2 regions of the Anoxybacillus andreesenii genome follow, and region 2 is predicted to be linked to the other one. Evidence: a T-box and tRNA genes for the amino acid it is inferred to sense, from the RefSeq annotation. Region 2 holds a T-box; the other holds one or more tRNA genes.

Region 1 (12,604 bases), on a different contig from region 2:
AATCATCACCTACACGTAATCCGGTTTGACAATCCATTCCCATTAGAACTAACAAGATCGCTTGACGTGTTTCATCACCAATTGCTAATAGTACTTTTTGACAATTAATAAAATCCTCTTTGAGCTTATTTAGTTGGTGCTGTTTATTCATTCAGTTAAATACCTCCGATAATTAGTTGAATGGTTTAAGTTGATGAACCATATGACTGAATACAACAATATACTATCGTTATGTTAGGTGCAATATTGAGAAAGAAAATCGAGACGAACTGCGATACACCCAATCAAAAAACACTTCCAATTCAGTAAGAAGTGTTTTTTGATTGGAATTCTATAAGAATCCACCCCAGCAAAAGCATAGTATATAATTAAACCGCTTTATGTACGAGGTGGAACCATGTACTTTTTAAAATCAATATCAGATCACATTCAACTAGCTCAATCAGAGTTTCGTAAACAAACCCAAATAAAGAAGCTGGCAGTAGGTTCTGTTCTGGCCTGTATGGCTGCGATCCTTCAATCAGCGGGTGGATTTTTGCCTGGGGTTGGGTATGGAATCAGTCCATTTGCTACATTACCCATTCTGATTTGTGCCATGTTTTCTCTTCCGGTGGGAGTCATATCCTATTTTCTTACGATTCTGCTGCTTCTTATTTTGCAGCCAAGTGAACTCATTGTGTTTCCTTTTACCACTGGGTTGCTGGGCATTGGCATAGGCATAGCCTTCACCTTTTTTAAAAAGAGATTAGTAGTTATTACATTTGGAGCAGTTTTTTTGACAATCGGAATCACAAGTCTCCTCTACATTTTCAACTTTCCTGTTCTTGGTCCAGTGGCTTCTAACATTTTTTCCTTTTTCACAGCCGGAAGTATTTTTTTATTTTCCTGTTTGTATAGTTGGCTGTGGGTTGAGATTGGCTTATTCTTTTTTAACAGGTTGAAGCACTTTATCGTTTCGTAACCCTCCAGATGACACCGGTATTTGGGACGGCAAAGATATTTGTGCCCGGGGGTTTAACGATTCCAAAATCGGTGATAAACATGTCTTTGTGTTGCCCAAAGGTAACATCAATCGGTCTTTCCAAGCCACCTCCACCCGTAACATTCGCAGCAAGGCCTGTTTTATTAATTGCAAAAGTGGTCACCCTTCTCGCTTCTGTATCGATTCGAGAGATCCGGTGACCGACTCTCGGTGCTGGCTTGCCACCTGTTGTAGTAGGAGCCTCACTGCCAAACTCCGCAATAAATGCTTCGCCCAGTGGAGCAAAGGAAGAATCATAGTTGAAGTCAAACCCCATAATCGCAGAATGGGGCGCAAAGGTTACAACAGGTTGTGGCGGCTGCATGGGATGCTGGGCAAGGAGAAAGGTTGGCTGCGGTTTCCCCTCAGGCTTAAAGGTTGGCTGGTTGACTGGGTAACCACCTGTGTAATCTGGCCAGCCATACCACATCCCCTGACGAATTAATTGGAACTCATCAGGGGAATTTTCTACTGGCCGGCTACCACGGACATCCATCCCATGATTTCCGCAAAATAGACGATTGTGCCGGTCAAATTTCATTCGGAACGGATTTCGTAGTCCCCAGGCAACTAATTCTAGCTGGGAGCCATCCGGATTAGCTCGCAGGATGCTCCCGCTTGCCCTAATCATTCCCCTAATCATTTCCCCTGGATAAGTGGCGACGCCAAATGGGGAGTAGGCGCCCGTTTGTATTTGTGTATTTGCCGTCTCCGATAAAAGATTGGTGGTCTTAAAATTTTCTCCGGTAAGCCGAATATACGAACCCGGATAGTCATGACCAAGTGGATGCTCCTTCAGCCACCGGTTATCCTCTCCAACTACACCCGTATTCGTTGCAGTCCCTTGGCCAAAATACATTTTTCCATCGGGTCCAAAAATCACCCGATTATTATGGTGATCACCAAAACTCGGTAGCCCTGTAATGATATCTTGTTTAGAACCGTCTGGTTTCACAATCGTAATAGAGCCACGGTGGGCAACATAAATTTTTCCTTGGTAAAAAGTAATTCCTGTTAACGGAGGGTTGAACCCTTCCGCAATCACCTTTGTTTCAGTAGGTGTAACGATGAGAACTTTTCCATTGCCCGTTGTGATGCCCGCATCAGCTACGAGCATTTCTCCTTGCTCAGTAAAGGTCAGATTAATAGGTGTATTAAGATTCACCATGAAAACCTCAATCCTATAGCCGGAAGGAAGCAAAATATCCTCTGGCTTTAACTTCCGCTCAATCCTTTTTGTTCGCTCCATTTTAGCCCCCCTAGAATAAGTCTTACTATCTACTTATTCCGCTGAAAAAGGCTATATTCCGAACCCGTTTTCAATTCTGCATGACTACTTCGATTAAGATCACTTCTTTTAACGTTTGAAGGGCCACCTTTAAAATATTCTCAAATTCATCTAGATTATGAGCCTTTATTCCTTTGATACCAAAACTCTCCGCAAGAAGGGCAAAATCAGGATTTTGAAAGGTTGCACCATAGCTTTCCCCGTACCTTTTTATCATTTGCTGTACCTCCAGCTTTAACATCGAGTCATTGATAACGATGATGATAAAGGGAAGTCCTAGGCGCCTGGCTGTCTCTATTTCTGCAAAATTCATTAATGCTCCACCATCTCCTGTGATACAAATGACAGGTTCATCAGGGCAAGCAAGTTTCGCTCCAATCGCTCCTGGAATGGCAAATCCCATGGACGCAAGCCCATTTGAGATAATAAGACGACCTGGGTTTTTCGGCTGAAATGTTCGAGCAATGGCAACTTTATGAGCGCCGACATCGGAAATAACAATCGTGTCCCTAGGTATTGATTGTTCAATACAATGCAGTACGTGTTCAATTGTGAATGAACGGTCTTTCTCCTCATCATTTATTTGGTATTCATTCATTATTCTGTCCCTGAGATTTCCGGCAGGTGTCCATGGTTTTGCGGAGGTTTCCAATTTATTAAGAAATTGAAGTGTTTTCTTTATATTCCCGATGCATTCAATTTTTGTAGGATAGTACTCATCGATGTTGGCAGGTAAGCTATCCATATGTAATACGGGAACTTTCATTTTGTTCCAATTCTTCGGTGGACTTTCCACAAAGTCAAAGCCGGTGGTCAGTAATAAATCCGCCTCCCCGATCCCAGGTACGACGACATCATTTTCACTAAATCCAAATGTAAAATAATTGGAGGGATGCTCTTTTGGCAAAATTCCTTTTGCCATAAAGCTGTGTGCAACAGGAGCTTGAAGTACGTTGATAAAAGTTTGAAGCTCATTGACTGCATCCTGTCTTATTACACCATTTCCGACCAATAGAAATGGTTTCTTGCTATTTTGTATCAGTGAATGGGCAGCTATCATTACTTCATTGTCTGGAACTGATTCAGGTATTGGCATCACTGGTAGGGGGTTGTTGTCCGTGCCAAGGGATAATAAATTCTCAGGAAACACAATGGCTACCGAGCCCGGTTTCTCCAGTTTTGCAAGCTTAAAAGCTTTTCGGATGTTGGAAGACACAGTTTGGGCGTCGATGATTTGAGTACTCCACTTTGTTGCGGGTTCAAATATTTTCACAATGTCTAAATATTGATGTGATTCGGGATGCTGCCGGTTCATACGAGCTTGGCCAATTAACGCTATTAGTGGGGAATGCTCAAGCTGTGCATTAGCGATCCCAGTTAAAAGATTGGTTGCCCCAGGACCTAATGTTGATAAGCAAATACCTACTTCCTTTGATAATCTTCCATATACATCCGCCATGAATGCTGCGCCTTGTTCATGCCTGACATTGACAAACTGAATGTGGTTTGATTTTGATAGAGAATCAGCGAGATCAAGCGTCTCTTTGCCAATGATCCCGAATACATATTTCACACCCTCGTTTTCTAAACAATGGATAATGACATCGGATACTTTCATATGTCCTCCTTAGAACGTAAAAATCGATAGTTGATTGGAAAGGATTCTATTCATTAGTTTGAGGTAATGAGTGGTTCCTATTCTTTTTTTCTGGAACCCCAGATACTAACCAATCAACTGAAGTAAAAAGAAAAACAGAAGCCAGTGAACATGGTAGTAAAAATATTTAGAATATATTGACAGTATTAATATTAAATACTAAAATATTGGTAATACCAAATTTTATATTGGTAATACCAATAGGAAGGAGACATAAATCATTGAAGCCACGCACCTCCGAATTGATTAGAAAAAAAATCATAAAATCCATTTTAGAAGGGGAATACCAAATTGACGAACCCTTGCTGCCTGAAAGGGAGTTAGCAAATCTTTTTCATGTGGGGAGACCTACTGTTCGGGAGGCGCTGCAGAGCTTAGAAAGTGATGGCTGGATTACGGCTCGAAAGGGAATGCCGGCAATTGTAAATAATTACTGGATGCAAGGCAATTTAATGACCATTGTCAATATTCTTCAGTGCTATGAGGATATCCCAGATATTTTTATTGAGTATATGTTGGAACTAAGGATTTCACTTACACCAACCTATATTATGGAAGCCGTTCGCCACGCACCTGTTAAGGTAATTGCCTTATTTGCCGATTTGGAGAATCTACAGGACCATGCAGAAGCATATGCGGTCTTTGACTGGGAACTACAGCTAAAACTAGCTAGTCTATCTCCTAATCCAATCTATTTATTTATCCTGAATAGTTTTTCTGATATCTATGTTCCGATGGCAAAGAAGTATTTCGATGTACTGGATCACAGAAAGGCCTCTAGGCACTATTATGACGAACTGCTGGCAGCTGTTCTAAAAGGTGATTTATTAGCAACAGAGCAACTTACAAAAGACATGATGAAGAAAAGCTTACAGCTATGGAAGAAGAAATGTGATGAAGAGGAGAGTGGGAAATGAAGAAGAAAGGGCTGTATCGTGATTTTTTCTTGTTTTTTGACATCACAGTTATGCTTTGCCTGTTAATTGGGATGGCCAGTTTTGTATTAATAAAGGGATCGACATGGTTGCTAGCCATATACTTTGTAATCGGACTTGTTGGATACATGTTTATCGAGTATATAACCCACCGATTCTTATTTCATTTGAAAACTCCCGATAATCCGTATCTATTAAAATTCTTAAAACGCATCCACTACGACCACCATAAAGACCCAAATGACCTGAAGCTACTATTTTTACCACTTTGGTACACCATTCCGAACTTACTCATCGCAGGAATCATTTTCTTTTTCATTGAGTCTACCTTAATCGGGACACTTTCGTTTGTTTCGGGGACGATTCTCATGCTACTTATTTATGAATGGAAGCATTATGTTGCCCATCGTCCAATCAAACCGAGAACGAAATTTGGCATCTGGGTTAAGAAGCTCCATTTGCTTCATCATTTTAAGAATGAAAATTATTGGTATGGGGTTTCCACACCTTTTGTAGATGTGATTTTTAGGACATTAAAGGATGAAAAAATGGTTGAAACCAGTCAATCCGCACGTGATTTAGAAAAGCGGCAAACAATGTAAGGTACAATCGTGGTCCCTCGCGGAAAGCGGGGGATTTTTGTGCGTTTTGGAAGTGGATATTTGTTTCCAAGTCGAGTTGTCTCCATCATAGAGAACATAATTATGCCACAATCCTCAACAAAAAATGTTGCGGACGGCTGGTAGATTTCCTCTAAGGCCTTATATATATTTAATCATATGGCAGTGTTAATGATGGCAGTTGATTTTAGACCAGGGGTTTCCCTTATAGAAAACCGAGTGTCTTCAAGGTGTCAACAACACCCTTTGGAGACACTCGGTTTCGTTTTGTATCAGCTAAGAACAAGGGTATCATTACTGACGCAGAAGCTTTTTCACGTCATCTACACGGACATTCATAAATACATTAATTGTGAATATTAGGACACTGAGTACGAGGATATTTGGAAAGATTCTTAGAAGGATCATGAGTGAAGAATCGCCTAAAAGAAGGAAGCTTAACCCGAGCATGAATAATGGGAACGAAATGTTATAAAGCCAGAAATGAACCTTTGCCAGGGTTGATTCACCCGCCTTAGGGAAAAGAATGTAGATTAGCCCAAAGATAGCCATAGAGACCCATCCAATCAAATTGATATGAGCATGAGCACCTGCAAGTCTGTGATCTTGAATAATTTCCATGGTTAGCCCCATCCCAACACCAATTAGGAAATACAAGGCTGCAATCTTTAGAAAAGATACACCTGTTTTCATAGAATTCACCTCCTTTTGATCACAGTATATTGTATTAGTACTTTATTCCATTTATAACAATGCCTAAGTTGTTTTCTAAAAGGAAAAACCGTAACGGTAAAGTGAGGCTTGTGCTTATTGTTCGACAAAAATAGACAAATTTTTAATAAAAACTTGACAAATTAATGGGGAAATGATAAATTATTTATTGTCATTATTTTAGTAACGCTTATGCGGGTGTAGTTTAATGGTAAAACCACAGCCACGAGCGATGCCTCTGTGAATTACTACGAGTTGCCTCGACGCATCCAACATCTTTGAATTAGCTGGAAGAGGAAGAGGCATGATAAGGCCAAAATGCGTAAGAAAAAACTTAATAACATTTCAATCTTTATGCGGGTGTAGTTTAATGGTAAAACCACAGCCTTCCAAGCTGTTGTCGTGGGTTCGATTCCCATCACCCGCTCCATACATAGGCAACGCAGTATTTCGTTTCGGAAAGAACGAAGTATTGCGTTTTTCATTTTCTAAAAGAAAAATAGAAACTTTTTGCAGCTGTATCCGTCTAAGAATAGGAGAACATGATTTTCTCTCATAGCGCGATTCACCCTTTAAATATAAATGGAGCCAGTAGCATATGCTGCTGGCTCTTAATAATTTCCTTCAATGACTTTGAAATGAGCTTCCCCACCATGAATTTGTGTAAACATGTTCATCAGAGAGTGAACCATTTTTTCAGCTTCAGCCGTATCCATCGAAGGCTTTAGATAGACGATTTGCAAGGCATTTTTAGTTGATTCAGAAACAGCGCTTCTGTTAGAGTCAACAAAAGGACTGCCAAAGGGACCCTGTTCATCAGCGGTGAGAATCAAGTTATGTAAGTTGTTAACCCGCCCATTTAAGCCAGAATACTCCTCACCTTCAGCACCAAGCCTCATTGAAACATCACCAGAAAGCTGAACAAGATCATAGATGCCTAATGGAATTTCATATTGCAAGGAAAAGAAGTTATTTAAATCCGTTGCACTATTTACTGAATGCAGAAATTGCTGCTTTTTCACTCTGCGATAAAGTGCCTCAACAGAGGGACGATAGCGATTCGGGTCTTTTCCGGTTTTTTTGAAAATGGCTCTCCACTCACGAATGCCCTCGTAATCGGTTACGTTCTTATCCTCAAGTTCAAAAAATAATGACTCCTGAAAAAGCTGTAGTCTTCCTTTTAGCATTTCTGGAGCTGCTCCAATTTCGATGTTGCGATAATTAATTAAGCCAATTTTAAAATTCGGTATGGTTGCGCACAACTGGGGTGATAAGTTGAATTCCAAGTTTTCCACCTCCAAAAACAGTTGAAAATAGTTTATCATAATGGAGGTAGTTTTACATGGAATATCAATTAAAAAGAAAGGTGGGGCGATATGGATTACGATAAGCTAAAGCAAGAAATTATTGAATATAGTCAAGTCATCGGAATTGACAAGATCGGTTTTGCCTCTGCCTCCACCTTTGATGAGCTAAAGAACCGACTTCTTCGCCAACAGGAATTAGGCTATCAATCGGGCTTTGAAGAGCCAGATATTGAAAAAAGAACGAATCCAGCCCTGCTGATGGAAGGGGCTCGCACGATTATTTCAATTGCTCTTGCCTATCCTTCCAAAATGAGTAAGAGGGTAGTAAGTAAGAAAGGTCAACGAAGGGGGCTTTTTGCCCGCGCCTCGTGGGGGCTGGACTACCATTTGATTCTGAAGGAACGGCTTAGTAAGTTGGAGGAGTTTATTAAGGAGAGGGTTCCTGAGGCAAAATGTAAACCCATGGTGGATACGGGTGAATTATCAGACCGAGCCGTTGCCGAGAGAGCAGGCATTGGCTGGAGTGGGAAAAATTGTGCCATTATCACACCAGAATTTGGCTCCTATGTATATTTAGGCGAAATGATCACCAATCTCCCATTTGTACCCGATGAGCCGATGGAGGATCGTTGCGGGGACTGTAATAAATGTATTGAGGCTTGCCCAACTGGAGCACTCGTACAAGGCGGACAAATCAATGCGCAGCGCTGTATTAGCTTTTTGACACAGACAAAGGACTTTGTCCCAGATGAATTTCGTGATAAAATTGGCAACCGTTTGTATGGCTGTGATTCCTGTCAAACCGCTTGCCCGGAAAATAAGGGAAGGAATTTTCATTTTCACGAGGAAATGGAGGCGGAGCCCGAAATGGTAAAGCCCTTGCTTAAACCGTTGCTGCAGTTAAGTAATCGCCAGTTTAAAGCAAGCTTTGGTACACTAGCTGGAGCATGGCGCGGGAAGAGGCCCATTCAACGAAATGCAATCATTGCTCTCGCTCATTTTAAGGATGAAACCGCAGTCGATGATTTAGTCGATGTGTTAAATCATGATCCCCAGCCTGTCCTTAGAGGAACAGCAGCCTGGGCACTAGGAAAAATAGGTGGAGAAAAAGCGAAACAGGAGCTATTTCATGCACAAAGTAAGGAAACCGATGATGAAGTACTAAAAGAAATTGAAAAAGGATTACAGCTTCTTGATTGATTCATCCCTTTTGTAATTTGAGCAAAAAATGAACAGGAAGTCATTTCCACAATGAGGAAATATCCCAAATATCGGCTTTCTTCATATTATATGATGTGAAGGGAGTTGGATAGAATGAAAGAACAGCTTCAGGAGCATTTGCTAAAAAGAGTGAATCAATGCGTATCAAATCCGCGAAACAAGGTATGTGAAAAGATAGAAGCGAAAAAAGAGTCCTTAGCAAAAAGAAATGCGGAAATTGTGAAGGTCAAGGCGATCGGGAATATCATTAAGGAGCTCGATGAAAAGGAACCCAGAAAAGTATTTTATCGTGCGCATTTTCAATATTTAATCAATCATAAGGAAAAATTATATATTGAGGAAGAAGTGGAAGAACGAGTTGCGGAGTTTTATAAGGATATTCTCGTAGAAGATAAAGAAATGAATTTAGATGTGCTAGGAAGTCCAGAAGAGGTCACTAGAGCAAGCATTGAAGAGGAAATCACGAATGACGAACGAGTGACTTTTTTCTATGATCGTCTTCAGGCGGTGAAATATGCGGAGAGATGGTGGAATGACTACAATCCTGCCTTCCGAAAGTTTGATGTTGATTGTACGAATTATATTTCTCAATGTCTTCATGCTGGAGATGCCCCGATGGTTGGCTATCCCAACCGTAGTAATGGATGGTGGATGAGAAGTAATAATTGGAGCTATAGCTGGACCGTAGCCAACTCACTAAGATGGTATTTGCCTGGTGCAAAAATTGGTATACGGGCAAGAGAGGTGTCAGATCCACAGGAGTTAAAGCTTGGTGATGTGATTTGTTATGATTTTCAAGGGGATGGCCGCTTTGACCACACTACGATCGTAACAGCAAAGGACGTAGATGATATGCCGCTTGTCAATGCTCACACGGCAAATAGCCGGATGCGGTATTGGGCGTATGAGGATTCGACAGCCTATACTCCTAATATCAAATATAAATTTTTGCATATTTTGGATGACCAATCCTAAATCCATCCTTTTTTCAATAAAATTTTTCTTAAAAAGTGGTATAATAGCCCGTAGAGTTTGCAATAAGTGGGTGAATAACGTTTTGTCAATTCATATCGTTTTATATCAACCAGAACTTCCAGCCAATACGGGAAATATCGCTCGCACTTGTGCAGCAACCGAGACAACCTTACATTTGATCCGGCCGCTAGGCTTCTCGACGGATGATAAAATGCTAAAGCGAGCTGGGCTAGATTATTGGGAGTTTGTAAATATTATTTACTATGATTCATTAGACGAGTTTTTTGAGAAGAATGCAGCTGGTGAGTTTTTCTATTTAACAAAGTTTGGCATAAAGCCTCACACGGCTTTTGATTATAGCCAGAAGGATAAGGATTATTATTTTATATTCGGCAGAGAGACAACCGGTCTACCGAAGGATCTAATTGCCAAAAATCAAGAGCGTTGTCTTAGAATTCCAATGAATGATCGTGTTCGATCATTGAATTTATCCAATACAGCAGCTATTTTAGTGTATGAAGCATTGAGACAACAGGATTACTTGCAGCTGAAATAATGAGGGTGAAACCGCTAATGGCGGTCTCCTCTTTTTTGTATAGGAGGAAGAAAAGATGAACCAAGTCATTGAAACCATCTTAAACCACCGTTCCATCCGCAGCTTTGAGGACAAGCTTTTATCAAAGGAACAAATTGAAACCATTGTAAAAAGTGCACAAGCAGCCTCCACCTCCAGCTATATTCAAGCGTATTCCATTATCGGAATTACCGATCAAGAAATGAAGAAAAAGCTTGCTGAAGTTGTTGGAAATCAGCCATATGTTGAAAAGAATGGCCATTTCTTTGTGTTTTGTGCCGATTTGTACCGCCATGCCGTAATTGGGAAAATGGAAGAAAAGGATGTCGAGCCTTCGATCGAAAGCACGGAGAAATTTATGGTGGCACTCATTGATGCTGCTTTAGCTGCACAGAATGCGGCCCTTGCGGCTGAGTCGATGGGGCTCGGAATTTGCTACATTGGTGGAATTCGTAATAATCTTGAAGAAGTGGTCAAGCTTTTGAAAACACCTGATCGAGTGATTCCGTTATTTGGTCTTGCAGTTGGCTACCCTGCAAAAATAACAGGGCAAAAGCCTCGCCTTCCACTTGAGCATATCTATCATGAAAATACATATGAAGCGAACGAAGAGAAGTATACCAAGGAGCTTGAAGAATATAATGAAGTGATTAAGAAATACTATCTCGAAAGAACCGCTGGCAAAAGAAGTGAAACCTGGACTGAGCAGATGGGAAAAATGCTTGAGAGAAAATCGAGAATGTACATGAAGGAATTTGTCGCGGACAAGAAATTGAATTTGCGCTAGAATGAAAAAAGCTGCTGAGTCTATGTCAGCAGCTTTTTTCATTATTTATTTGCACCTGGTTTATCATTGTAGCCTGCTGTGAAGATAGCAGATAAAAACGCTATCATAACGCCAAGGATTAGAATTAGTTTCATTTATGTATGCCCCCTCAAGAAATTATTTAAGTACAAATTTTAACATATACGTTCATTATAGCTTATTCTATCCAAACTGTGAATGTAAAGTATGGATTTTTTTTGACAAGCGCTCTTTTTCAGGAGGCATCTGAAAACTCCCCCTTGTTACGCATGTTCACAAGACGTGCCGCATAGATTATATTAATCGTCTCTGATCAAGCTACAGGGGAGGGTCCTTATGGATATATTGAAAAAGATTGAAATGCAAAGATATGAAGACGAAAAGTTAAAATGGGAAGGGACTTTTGCAGAATATCTTGAGATTCTAAAAGATAAGCCATTGGTTGCTCAATCAGCACATTCACGCGTTTATAATATGATTAAGGATGCCGGAGTCGAAAAGGTCGATGGCAGGAATCAATATCAATTCTTCAGTAGCCAATTGTTTGGCCTTGAGGAAGCTTTGGAAAAGTTGGTGGAGGAATACTTTCATCCAGCAGCCAAACGGTTAGATGTCAGAAAACGGATTTTACTATTAATGGGACCAGTTAGTGGAGGTAAATCAACTCTCGTAGCTATGCTCAAAAGAGGACTAGAAGCGTACTCACGAACAGACCGAGGAGCGATCTATGCGATCAAGGGCTGCCCCATGCATGAGGATCCTCTCCATCTGATTCCTCATCATTTACGCCAGGATTTCTATGATGAATATGGAATTCGAATTGAGGGCAATCTGTCTCCTCTTAATACGATGCGATTGGAACAGGAATATGGGGGGAGAATTGAAGATGTTCTGGTGGAACGGATCTTTTTCTCTGAGGATAGACGGGTTGGAATCGGTACTTTTAGTCCATCCGATCCGAAATCACAGGACATTGCTGATTTAACAGGCAGTATTGATTTTTCAACGATTGCAGAGTATGGCTCAGAGTCCGATCCCCGTGCTTACCGCTTTGATGGGGAGCTTAACAAAGCAAACCGCGGGATGATGGAATTCCAGGAAATGTTGAAGTGTGATGAGAAGTTTCTATGGCATTTGTTATCACTGACGCAGGAAGGGAACTTTAAGGCTGGACGATTTGCGCTGATTTCGGCTGATGAGCTCATTGTCGCTCACACGAACGAAACGGAATATCGTTCTTTTATTTCGAATAAGAAAAATGAGGCGTTGCATTCACGGATCATTGTGATGCCAGTTCCGTATAATTTAAAGGTTAGTCAAGAGGAGAAAATCTATGAAAAAATGATTCGAGAAAGTGATGTGGCAGATGTCCATATTGCCCCACATACACTTCGGGTTGCTGCGATGTTCACAATCCTTACTCGATTGAAGGAACCAAAAAAGGGTGACATCGACCTTGTGAAAAAAATGAGGCTGTATGATGGCGAGAA
Region 2 (12,604 bases):
TTTAAATTTGGGCAGACGATTATGGTGCTAATCGTTATTTGCAAGTGCGACTAACGCTTTGGTTAGGTTCGTCTTCGTTACACGACCAACTACCTCAAATCCCTTATCCGTTTCCTTGACTACTGGTAATGCATCTATCTGCTTATCAATCAGTTTCTGAGCCACATCGATGAGAAGATCTTCCTTAGAACACATCGTTATGTTCGGCATGCGAGTCATGATAATATTAACTGGCAAGGTGGTTAGCTCCTGCTTTCCTATACTAGCACGCAATAAGTCCTTTCTTGACAGTACCCCTACAAGTAGACTTTGTTGGTCTACGACAAATAGTGTTCCCACGTCCTCTAGAAACATCGTTACAATGGCGTCATACACGGACATATTTTCATTTACGACGACTGGTATGGATTGATAATCTTTTACAACAAGCTTATTTAGATTTTCCGTTAAAAGCTGAACGCCAGATTTCCCTGTATAGAAGTAGCCCACTCTTGGTCTAGCATCGAGGAAGCCTGCCATTGTTAAAATAGCTAAATCTGGACGTAAGGTTGCTCTCGTTAGCTTTAAACGCTCTGCAATTTGTTCGCCAGTTATAGGTCCGTTTTCTTTGACAATTTCCAATATCTGCTCTTGTCGTTTATTTAGTTCTATTGTACTCACCACCTAACAAGCTAATCGAAACAGAAAAAGCTATACTTTATACTGATTATTATATACTACTTGCCAAAAATGAAAAGAATGAGATAGGTAGCATTCCATGCATTGGTCGAATTATTTACATGATAAGACATGAAAGAGCCCTGTCGTTAATAACCGAGAAGGCTCTTTTCGATGACTATTACTTTACGATGATTTCCGTAACATCGGCAAATGCTTTAATGCGTTGAGCAAGCTTTGCCAGCATGCTTAAACGATTGTTTCTTAAGCCAACGTCCTCTACCATAACCATCGTCTTATCAAAGTAAGCATTAATTTCATCCTTTAATGAAACTAGGAGGTTAAAGTATTCCTCTTCTGAAAGATTACTTGAAATGGTTTTATCTACTTCTAGATAACGATCGTAGAGCTTTTGTTCCACTTCGTTCTCAAATAATCCAGGGTCGATCTCAACGATGCTATCAGCTTTGCTTGAGATATTGACCACGCGGCTCAATGCCTCGATGCTTTCTTTAAAACCTGCTTCATCCTTTTTCAGTTGAAGCGTCTCTGCCTTCCGTACAAGAGAAGCAACAGCTCCCACAGTTCCTGAAAGAACAGCATCAATGATATCGTAGCGGATTCCCTTATCATGTAATAAATGCTTGAGACGAAGCTTAAAGAAAGCGATAAGCTCCTGTTCAAGTTCCTCAAGGCTTAGCTTTGCAAAATTAGCTTCAGCTATGAATTCAACACTCAATGCGATCAGCTTTTCAAGCTTGATATCCCAGTTTTTGTGAATGAGGGTTTGGACAATGCCGCTTGCTTGTCTTCTCAATGCGTATGGGTCCTGAGAGCCGCTTGGAATAAGTCCGATCGCGAAGGTCGATGCAATCGTATCAAGCTTATCAGCAATCGCCAGAGCCGCACCAGGGTTCGACTCAGCCGTGTGATCCTCCGCATTTCTTGGCATATAATGCTCATTGATTGCTTTTGCCACTCGGGCATCTTCGCCCTTTTGCAGCGCATATTTCTCGCCCATAAAGCCTTGAAGCTCTGGGAATTCATAGACCATGTTTGTAACTAAATCAAATTTGCTAATTTCAGCAGCACGATCAGCAAGCTTTTGCTCCTCTTCGGAGAAATTCAATTCTGACGTTACCTTTGCTGTTAAGCTTCGGACTCGAGCCACTTTTTCGGCAAGTGTTCCAATTTCTTCATGGTAAACAATCGTTTTGAACTTATCCAAGGCTTTAGCAATCTCGAGCTTTTGATCCTCCTTATAGAAGAAATCCGCATCTGCAAGTCTAGCTCTTAATACCTTTTCATTTCCTCTAGCGACTGTTTCAAGATGCTGATGATCACCATTTCGCACTGTCACAAAATAAGGAAGGAGCGCTCCGTTCTGATCCTTGACAGGGAAGTATCTTTGATGCTCCTTCATCGAGGTAATGAGAACTTCTTCAGGCAACTCCAAGAACTCTTCTTCAAAGCGACCGAATAAGGCGGTCGGATATTCAACTAGATTGTTAACCTCCTCGAGGAGTTCCTCATCAACAGGAATGACCCAATGATGTTCTTCTTCCACCTTTTGCAGTTGGGAAACGATAGCCGATTTACGCTCGGCCGCATCCGCTATTACATACTGACTTAATAGTGTGACCACATAATCTGCTGGTGAAGGAATTTCTACCCTACTCCCGAGGAAGCGGTGACCATATGTCCAATTGCTCGTTTCCACTCCTGCAATGCTAAAAGGAATAACCTCCGAACCAAACATCGCAACAAGCCATTTAATAGGACGAATATATTTTAATTCCTCATTTGCCCAGCGCATATTTTTGGGGAAAGTCAAGCTAGTGATGATATTTTTCAGCTCTGGCAAAAGAGATTCCGTGCTCTGTCCCTTAATAAATTTTTCAACATGGGCATACTCGACACCATTCACTTCCTTGAAGTAAATATCATCCACGCTCATTCCTTGACCGCGGCTGAAACCGATGGCTGCTTTCGTCCAATTTCCATTTTCATCTAGTGCAATCTTTCGTGCGGGACCTTTCGCTTCCTCTTGTATATCCTGTTGGGCTAAAGCAACATCTGTAATAACAACACTTAAACGACGAGGGGTAGAAAAGGAACGAATCTCACCGAATTCAATCTTATGCTCGTTCAGCCACTTTTGTACTTTTTCGCTTAATTGCTCCATCGAAGCGGTCACGAATCTGGCTGGCATTTCTTCTAATCCAATTTCCAATAATAGATCTTTACTCATGGCTGTTTTCCTCCTTTGCCTTTAGGATTGGAAAGCCAAGCTTTTCCCGTTCTTCATAGAACGTCTTCGCTATTTTTCTCGCTAAATTACGACAGCGGCCAATATAACCTGTCCGTTCTGTAACGGAAATGGCACCCTTCGCATCCAGCAGGTTAAAGGTATGGGAGCATTTCAAGACATAATCATAAGCTGGATGAACTAGACCTTCATCCATTTGGCGATGGGCTTCTTTTTCATAAATATTAAATAGGTTAAAAAGCATTTCGGTATCTGATGTTTCAAAGGTATATTTGGAATGCTCATATTCCGGCTGGAGGAAGATATCTCTTACTGTGAAGCCCTCTGTCCACTCCAAATCGAAAACATTTTCCTTGTCCTGGATGTAGGAAGCGAGACGCTCAATTCCATACGTGATTTCCACGGAAACCGGCTTACATTCTAGACCACCGACCTGTTGGAAATAGGTAAACTGTGTGATCTCCATGCCGTCAAGCCATACCTCCCAGCCTAGTCCTGCACAGCCAAGAGAAGGATTCTCCCAGTTGTCCTCAACAAAGCGAATATCATGCTCCAATGGATTAATGCCAAGGGCACGCAAGGAATCCAAATAAAGCTCCTGAATATTGTCAGGTGATGGCTTCATAATAACCTGAAACTGATGATGCTGGTACAATCTGTTCGGGTTCTCTCCGTAGCGGCCGTCGGCAGGACGACGAGATGGTTCCACATAGGCCACATTCCAAGGCTCTGGACCAATGGCACGCAAGAATGTATAAGGACTCATCGTACCCGCACCCTTTTCTACATCATAGGACTGCATCAAAATACAGCCTTGATTAGACCAGTGCTTTTGTAGTGTTAGAATCATGTTTTGAATGTTCAACTTTATCCCTTCCTTCTTTTATTGCATATGGAAAACAAAAAAACCCTCGATCCCTATGCTCACGTAGTAGCATAGGGACGAGAGTTTACCCGCGGTTCCACCCTATTTGCTGCAATGCTTGCAGCCACCTTAGTGCCTATTAGGCTTACAATGCTCCGGAACGCCTTCCTTAACGCTCTATCTCCTAGCTCACACCATCCTAGGATCGCTAACATAGAGGAATGCTAAGTACTCTTTTCCATCATGGCAATTTATTTTTATCATCATAGCGAAAATTTTTTCCATTGTCAATCTTGCTTTAAGCTATTTAAATTTTCCATTTGTTTCAAGAACTTTTTCGTCTTTAAGTTTAAACCTGAATATTCATCATAGTAAGCCGAAATAATCTTTTTCAGCTCTTTTTTTGTTTCCAGCTTTACTGAGATGTTACCTAGACGATTGATATCCAAATAATAAAATAAACGCAGTAGCCTTACGGTTGCCTGAGAAATTTTATAATGATAAGGATCTTTTTCAAGGCACCGATGACAGAGAAATCCTCCCTCCCTAATGGAAAAAGAAAATTCTCCCTCGGTACTTTTACAAATTGTACACTGATCGAGGATGGGATATAGTCCAAATGAAGGTAGCATTTTCATCTCATAGATATTCATGAGAATTTCTGCATCCATCCCCTCATTGATATGATTCAATGTTTGATATAGAAGCTCAAACAAAAAAGGATTTGGCTTCTTTTCGTCGGTTCCCTTATCCGTTAAATCTAGGATATAGCTCGCATAGGCGGTAAGAAAAATATCCTCTCGGATCTCCCTCATCGAAGAAAGGATATCCCCTTGCTCTAAAGTGCCTAGACCCGTGCTCCGCTTAATCAAAAAATATCCATATGTAAAAGGCTGAGTGACGGCGGCCAGCCGACTATTCGGCTTCTTAGCACCCCTTGCCATCACACCAACCTTCCCCATTTCTCGGGTATATAAGGTGACAACCTTGTTTGACTCTCCATAATGACTTGTTCGCATGACGATGCCTTCACATTTTTGAAGCATCGTACAACACCATCCTAATTACAGGCACTACAGAAATGGAAACTTCTCTGCTAGCTCATTTCTCTGAGTTTCGGGTATTTCTTGATCATCCTTCTCTAATTCCTTATAGAGAAGATAGGTGTCAATATTACCTGTTTCAGAAAAGATCTTCCAGGTAAAATCCAACATCAAAATTCCCACCTTTCAAATTTCGACTAGCAACATCTATCCCAAATCCTTAAATATATCTTGGCCCTGTCTTATTAAATTCATGAAACGTAAATATTGTTAATGTTTTTTTGGTATAGGCTGTATTCGCACGGATTGTGGTTCTGGAATGTCCTTAATACCGGCCATTCCGTTTCATACTAGGCGTGCGATACGCATAGTTTGAGTAGCACTTTTCTCCGTTGTTTCAACAGATAGACTGCATAAACAACTGTATTGTCTGATAATTTTTTGTTTAAAAGCAACAATGTTTGAGAAAAGAGCCTTCGTATAAAACCAATCTTTCCCTAGTATTCATCCTCACGGAATCCAAAATCACGCAGCTGTGACATTTTATTGCGCCAATCCTTCTGCACCTTCACCCATAGCTCTAAGAATACCTTTGAACCTAACAGATTCTCAATGTCCACTCGTGCCCGTTTGCCAATTTCCTTGAGCATGCTTCCTTGCTTCCCAATGATGATACCCTTTTGCGAATCCCTTTCGACAATGACAGTAGCCATCACATGAACGACATCCTTCTCTTCAAGACGCTCCATTTTTTCGATTACGACGGCAAGAGAATGGGGGATTTCCTCCCTTGTTAGATGTAATGCCTTTTCTCTAATTAGCTCAGAGACAATAAATCTTTCTGGATGGTCTGTTACTTGATCCGCTGGGTAATATTGTGGCCCTTCTGGCAAATACTTCTTAATTTGCTCCAATAATCTTTCAACATTATTACCTTCGAGTGCGGAGATAGGGATAATCTCTGCAAAATCGTGTTTTTCTTTATAGGATTCAATAATCGAAAACAGCTCGTCAGGAGGGATCTGATCGATTTTATTAATCACTAGAAAAATAGGTGTTTTGACCGATTTGAATTTTTCAATGATAAATTCTTCTCCTCGACCATAGCCTTCTACAGCATTAACCATAAATAACACGATATCGACTTCTTTTAATGTATTTTGTGCAACCTTCATCATGAAGTCTCCAAGCTTATGTTTCGGCTTATGAATTCCAGGAGTGTCTATAAAAATTAACTGTGCATCATTTGTTGTAAGGACGCCTTGAACCTTATTTCGAGTTGTTTGCGGTTTGTCGCTCATAATCGCGATCTTTTGACCAATTACCCGATTTAAAAAGGTGGATTTTCCAACATTTGGTCGTCCGATAATGGAGATAAAGCCAGATTTATGAGTTTGTTTGTCAGCCATATTATTCATGTAAATCCTCCGGTGTAAAAGTTAGCCCATTTGTGAAGACTACTGTTTTATTTATTCTACCTTATTTTTTTTTATATTTCATTATTTGTAGCAAAAATGTAATATCGATATTTGAATTTTCTAAAAATTACAGTCTAAGGAGAGCTTTTCCTAGTTTTATTATTCCTAGGGGGTGGGGAGGTTAATACAAAACTGCCTACATAAGAGCAGGCAGTTCATTTAAAATATTTTGGGGATGAAGATGATCAAGCCGATGATAACAGCTACTATCGAAAAAATAAGGACTGCTCCAGCTGAAACATCCTTCGCCTGCTTAGCAAGCGGATGAAAATCGGGCGTTACAAGATCAACCAATCGTTCTATGGCGGTATTCAACAGCTCAAGCGTTATCACTCCACCTATAGTAAAGACAATAAATAACCATTCCATCGGCGTTAACTTCACAGCCATTCCAACAATCATGACGAGAATAGAGATAACAACATGAATCTTCATGTTTCTCTCTTTCAAAAATGCATGGATGATTCCCTGTAAAGCATATCGAAAGGAATGAAGCACCCCGCTTGATTTAGATGTCCTCTTACCGTTGTAATCCGAACTCATCTAAGATTTCCCTTTGCCTGTCAAACATGATTTTCTCCTCTTCTTCATTCATATGGTCATAGCCAAGCAAATGAAGAAGGCCATGAACAGCTAAGAAGCCCATTTCTCTGTCAAAGCTATGTCCATATTCAGAAGCCTGCTCACGGGCTTTTTTAACTGAAATAATTATATCTCCAAGAATTCGTGGAAGATCCATGCCGCTAACCGCTATTTCTCCCTCGCCCATTTCTTCAAGTGCAAAGGAAATCACATCGGTGGGATAATCTTTTCCCCGGTACCCACGGTTGATCTCTTGAATTCTCTCATTTGAAACAAATGTAACCGATAATTCACTGTCGGATTCCACGTTTTCCTTCTCGGCAGCAAAGTTCAGAAGTTCCTCTAATTTTTGGACCATTTCCTCGGAAATTTCATCCGTCTCGTCTAAAAAATCAATGTTTAAGCTCATGCCTGTTTCACCTTCTGTTTCGTCATTTCCGGATATTCAATCCGTGAGTGAAAAATTCCCTTCAATGTTTCGCATAATGTGTTGGCCACAGTTTCCAGTTCTTTTAGAGTCAGATCACATTCGTTAAGCTGTCCATCCTGAAGCCGGTCGGCAATGATATTTTTGACCAGGCCTTCGATTTGTTCTGGCTTTGGGCTCGACATCGAACGTACAGCTGCCTCGACGCTGTCAGCAATCCCAATAATCGCAATCTCCTTTGTTTGCGCCTTCGGTCCTGGATAGCGAAATTCTTTTTCGTTTACATCAAGACCATTTTCCTTTGCCTTATGATAGAAGAACTTCAACAGTGTCGTTCCATGGTGCTGCTCAGCTATATCTACAATCTCCTTAGGAAGCTTATACTTCCGCAGTATCTCCGCACCATCGGTTGCATGGGCAATGATGATATTTTTACTAGTCAGCGGCGGCAGTCGGTCGTGGGGGTTTTCAATATTCATTTGATTTTCTATAAAAAACTGGGGTCGATTCGTTTTCCCAATATCGTGATAATAGCAGCCTACTCTTGCCAGCAATCCATTGGCCCCGATCGCTTCACAGGCTGCTTCTGAAAGATTGGCAACCATTACACTGTGATGATAGGTTCCTGGTGCCTCTGTAAGGAGCTTTCTTAATAACGGGTGATTTGGATTGGATAACTCAATCAGCCTCATCGTCGAAAGGAAGCCAAAACCAGCTTCAAAAAATGGCAGCAATCCGATCGTTAAGACAGCAGAAGAAATCCCTGATACAAACGCTGCAACAAAATAAAAAGTATACTCGAGCGCATTGTAGTGCACATTTTGCATAAAAGCGAGGGCAAATATAACAATTAGGTTAATGACTGAAACAAATAACCCCGCTTGCAATATTTTAGAACGCTGATTTTGTTTGCTTAAGTATAGAATACCCGCGATTCCACTACATAGTATATAAATACCAACTGTAATATTTAAGGAACTCGAGATTCCTTCATTAAAAATAATGCTGGCACATACGGCCATAATCACCGTCCAAAGAAGCGCTAACCGTTCATCAATGAGAATCTTGATCAGCATGGCTCCCATGGCCACTGGAAATACATAGCCAATCTCAGAATAGTTAATCTGAATTAAACTGATCCCTTTAAGCAAGCCAATTGTCAGGATAAAAATAATGCTAAATAGAAGCACATAGTTTTGCTTCGTTTCCCTCTTTACGTCAAGTCCATAAAAATAAAAATATAGTGCAGCTAGCATAGTCCCTATGATTAATAAGAGACCCACAAATGGTAAGCGTGAATTTTCATTATCTAATAGACCTACCAGCTCTAATTGACGATAGATTTCTGGATTAATTAATTGGTTTTCCTCAACAATGATTTCCCCCTGCAAAATCTTCACAGGCTCTACACTTTCCCTTGCTTGTTTCCTTAATTCCTGGGTTGCATTCACGTCAAAGAATTCGTTTTGCATAATGGCGTAACGCCCTAACTCAATAACTGCGCTTTTTAATGCAAGATCGAGATTGGCAAACCTCAGTTCTTCCTCCACACGCTTTTTGGCATTTTCAACTTCATCCGCTGGTATTTTATTCTTCATCACATTGTTGATGGCCGTCACAGTAGTATCCTTAGCGATGGATAATTCTTGTGGCGATGAAGAAACCAGTGCAGCAAAGGTTGAATCGGACACATCATCTGAGACATCCTCTGTTAGCTTTTCCTTCAACATCGCTACTTTATCACCTGTCGGTTTACTTCCGCTTGGCGTTTCAGATTCCCCCGAAGGAGAGCTTTTCGAGCCAGCTTCGACGTCTTTATTCACTTCAGCAGCAGAATTAAAAATAGAGGTGATCAAATCTACTCTATTTTCGTTAATCTCCTTCTTTAGTACATAGACATCTCCCACTTGTGCCTCAGCAGCCTCTTTTTTCCGCTCCGTGCTTTCCTTATCAAATATGGTCACTGGCGATCTTATGGCCTGGCTCGCAACTGAAAACAAATTCAAGTCAAGCTTCTCTGGTTTAACATTACTGTACATAGCCACATAGAGTATAAGAGCAAGTAGAATAAATAAGAGCACTCTGAAGAAGGTAACATCTAGTAAGTCACGAATTCTAGCTAATTGTTGCTGAAATCTCTCCAATTCAATTCCTCCTATCTAGGCTTCTGTAATGCCAGATAAGCAAAATTGCGAAATGTCCATTTGTGATCCAACCTGGCTTTTGCCGGGAAATCAAAATTCTAAAGAGGAGCATTTATTTATGTATATGGCACATCCATGCAAAATTACCTTATGAAAATGATAACAGGTTTCTAACTAAGTTTCACCTACAAATAGAATTTGAGAAGGCTCTTTGCTCAAACATCACTGCCGTACGAAAACTGCCTTTAAGAAAAAAGCTTCAAAAAGCCGCTTGGATCCTCCAAAGCGGCTTAAGTCTTGCTATTCATATGCTTGAATGATTCTCGCTACCAATGGGTGTCGTACCACATCACTTTGTTCAAGGTAAACCATCCCAATCCCTCTCACATTTTGTAATCTTCTTTCCGCCTCAATAAGTCCTGATTCTACTCCTTTTGGGAGATCGATTTGGGTTTTATCCCCCGTGATAATCATTTTCGAACCGAAGCCAAGACGTGTAAGGAACATTTTCATTTGTGCCTTCGTCGTATTTTGAGCCTCGTCCAAAATCACATAAGCATCATCGAGGGTTCTTCCACGCATATACGCAAGCGGTGCAATTTCTATCGTTCCTCTATCAATAAGTCTTCCTGTATGCTCCGCCCCTAAAATATCGTGCAAGGCATCGTAAAGTGGCCGTAAGTACGGATCGACCTTTTCCTTTAAGTCTCCTGGTAAAAACCCAAGGCTTTCACCTGCTTCAACAGCAGGTCTAGTTAAAATAATCCTCTTAACAAGACCATTTTTTAGCGCATGAATCGCCATAACAACGGCAAGATAGGTTTTCCCTGTCCCCGCTGGACCAATGCCAAAAACCAAATCGTTTTTTTTCATGGCATTAATGTATTGCTTTTGTCCGATGGTTTTAACACGAATGGATTTCCCTTTGGCGTTTTTGGTAATCTCTTCCTCGTAAATGTCCTTAAAATAATCCAAGGTCCCTTTCTTCGCCATTTGGATGGCATACATCACATCACGACCAGAGATACTAATTCCCTTGCGTATCACATAAAGGAGCTTTTCGATAATGTCGCTCACCATTTCGACATGTTCTTCAAGCCCAGATACATGGACCGTTTCTCCCCTAGTGACAATTGATACATGAAGCTCCTCTTCAAGAATCTTTATGTTTGAATCAGCATTACCAAGCAATGAAAAGGCTTCGTTTGGATTTTCTAATTGAACCTTTATAGTAGTTAAATCTTCTGTCATTCCGACTCTCCTTGAATGATTGGGTATGGTTTTGCAATATTTTCTATTACCTGAAAATGTATGGATAAGTATACTTTACCATTCTGTGTTGTTTGACGCAAAATTTTTTCCCCTTTAATCCTAGCATCCTCAGGAAGGCCGTTTTTTATATCCTTTCTAGCCATTTCCTTTGCAACCTCTATCGCTTCCTGCTCAGAATAGACTTTCGCTAATTGTTCACTTTCTCTGTAGGTTTCCTCAACATAGGTGATCGGAAGCTTCCATTTAAGGAATTGGAACTGTTTTTCTTCTTCCTCCATCTTAAATTGTTTGTATGGAAGCTCTCCATACCCCCAGACTTGAATCGGCCAATCGCCAAACTTCAGATAGTGCTTTCTCTTTTCATTTCCATTGAACACTTGAAAGCTACTCTTTAATGGGAGGGACACCTCGGACCGATACCACGTTTCTCCAAAAACCTCTCCCTTTGCCGCAATCGTTTTTGTTTCCCCTTCTTTGCCAATTTCTCCTGAAACTAATATTTGTCCTGGCTTTACATGATCATGAATTTCAACTTTCGGCTGACCTTCCTCCACAAACATATCTACGATGACCGCTTTCTTTGTAGCAACCAAATTTTGCGGTCCATATTCCTCCGGCTTCTCTGGTATCGTTTTTTCAACGACCTGTAGATGATAGGTTGTCCCCTGTAACTCAACACCAACCCAAGTAATTTCATCAATAGAGTTTGTAATCGCTCGTTGAATTCCTTCTGGCTCCTCAACTAGAAATCGAAGCTTGCCAGTCTTCACACCGATGCGATCCAGTTCTTTTTTGATTTTATGCTCTGTTGCAGGATCCGCTCCCTTTATCTCGATTCCCCAAATGGTGTTTGAAAGGAGAAAAATGATGGCTGAAAAAAGAAAAGCACCGATAAGAAAGCCGCTATTCTTCAGCATTCTTTTGATAAAAAAAGGGATGCCTGTCCTACGAAGAAACTCCACTTTACATTCAGTTCCCCGTACAATGGGTCGTATTTCTTTGACATCATCTAATGCCAGCTTTAATGTAAGGGACTCTGGCCCATGCTTTTTAACATCCCAAATATAAATTCCTTTTCTCGTAAGGTGGTTTAGAAACCTCTCTAGCCCTTGTCCCGTAACCTTCACTGTGACATATCCCGAAAAATAATAAATCCATTGATTTCTCATTTTGTGCCTCCTGAGCCCTTTTTCACTCTATCTATCAGAAAGGAAGGAAACCTATCCACATATTTCGTTTCCCCCCTATTGAATTTGTTCAAGGATTATCCTTTTAAGAATATAACCTGGTCAATTTTCCCTTCTAACAAAATCTCTTCAGGAAGTATCGTCTTGATTACAAAAGCCTTGCCTTTTACCAACAGTTGTCCTTGCTTGAGTAAAAGCCTAATTTCCTTATCAGAGAAGGCGATTAATCCCCGATGATTCTCAATGTATATATGAATTTGACCTATCATCGTGATCCGGGGTAGGTCCATCATGACATCCTGGGGAAGTTCCATATGCTTCGTCATCCAGCTCATAACCCGATGGCCCCACTTTTTTGCCATAAAAAAGAACCCCCTTTCATCTCATATTTATGAAATGAATGAAGGTTCTAGCACTACATTTTATTAAGATGCGGAAAACAGAGGGATGGTTCTTGATTAGCCCCATGGATGGGCAATCAATTTATTTAGTTTTTACAATATTAAACGCTTGCTTCAAAGCATTTGCAGCCTGGTTAATTCCATCATGTGCGCCGGCCAGAACCCCCGGCATCCAGAAGAATCCGTGAATCATCCCATCATAACGGGTCGCTTCAACTGGGACACCAGCGGCTTTCAAGCGTGCTGCATACGCTTCCCCTTCATCACGTAACGGATCAA

The links. The T-box of region 2 lies ahead of glyQ (glycine--tRNA ligase subunit alpha). A T-box ahead of a tRNA ligase gene usually reads a tRNA of that ligase, here a tRNA-Gly.
Region 1: it has a tRNA-Gly gene. The T-box ahead of glyQ (glycine--tRNA ligase subunit alpha) is inferred to sense a tRNA for this amino acid. The anticodon was not compared.

The regions. Positions count from the first base shown of each region.
Region 1 covers NZ_JAUSTU010000030.1:1,519-14,122, forward strand. Annotated here, with positions in the region: partial or broken gene J2S07_RS19040 (ArsR/SmtB family transcription factor) at 5-151, opposite strand; gene J2S07_RS19045 (hypothetical protein) at 398-961, shown strand; gene J2S07_RS19050 (PQQ-dependent sugar dehydrogenase) at 948-2,270, opposite strand; gene J2S07_RS19055 (acetolactate synthase large subunit) at 2,341-3,927, opposite strand; gene J2S07_RS19060 (GntR family transcriptional regulator) at 4,188-4,883, shown strand; gene J2S07_RS19065 (sterol desaturase family protein) at 4,880-5,503, shown strand; gene J2S07_RS19070 (cbb3-type cytochrome c oxidase subunit I) at 5,816-6,214, opposite strand; tRNA gene J2S07_RS19075 (tRNA-Gly) at 6,589-6,662, shown strand; gene J2S07_RS19080 (B3/B4 domain-containing protein) at 6,844-7,518, opposite strand; gene queG (tRNA epoxyqueuosine(34) reductase QueG) at 7,609-8,739, shown strand; gene J2S07_RS19090 (amidase domain-containing protein) at 8,854-9,735, shown strand; gene trmL (tRNA (uridine(34)/cytosine(34)/5-carboxymethylaminomethyluridine(34)-2'-O)-methyltransferase TrmL) at 9,818-10,291, shown strand; gene nfsA (oxygen-insensitive NADPH nitroreductase) at 10,347-11,096, shown strand; gene prkA (ATP-dependent protease PrkA) at 11,451-12,604, shown strand, end outside.
Region 2 covers NZ_JAUSTU010000012.1:5,430-18,033, reverse strand. Annotated here, with positions in the region: gene ccpN (transcriptional regulator CcpN) at 28-663, opposite strand; gene glyS (glycine--tRNA ligase subunit beta) at 839-2,908, opposite strand; gene glyQ (glycine--tRNA ligase subunit alpha) at 2,901-3,791, opposite strand; T-box leader at 3,862-4,045, opposite strand; gene recO (DNA repair protein RecO) at 4,079-4,837, opposite strand; gene J2S07_RS13085 (YqzL family protein) at 4,865-5,005, opposite strand; gene era (GTPase Era) at 5,332-6,252, opposite strand; gene J2S07_RS13075 (diacylglycerol kinase family protein) at 6,472-6,855, opposite strand; gene ybeY (rRNA maturation RNase YbeY) at 6,833-7,303, opposite strand; gene J2S07_RS13065 (HD family phosphohydrolase) at 7,300-9,465, opposite strand; gene J2S07_RS13060 (PhoH family protein) at 9,766-10,716, opposite strand; gene yqfD (sporulation protein YqfD) at 10,713-11,906, opposite strand; gene yqfC (sporulation protein YqfC) at 12,002-12,286, opposite strand; gene lipP1 (LipP1 family hormone-sensitive lipase) at 12,408-12,604, opposite strand, start outside.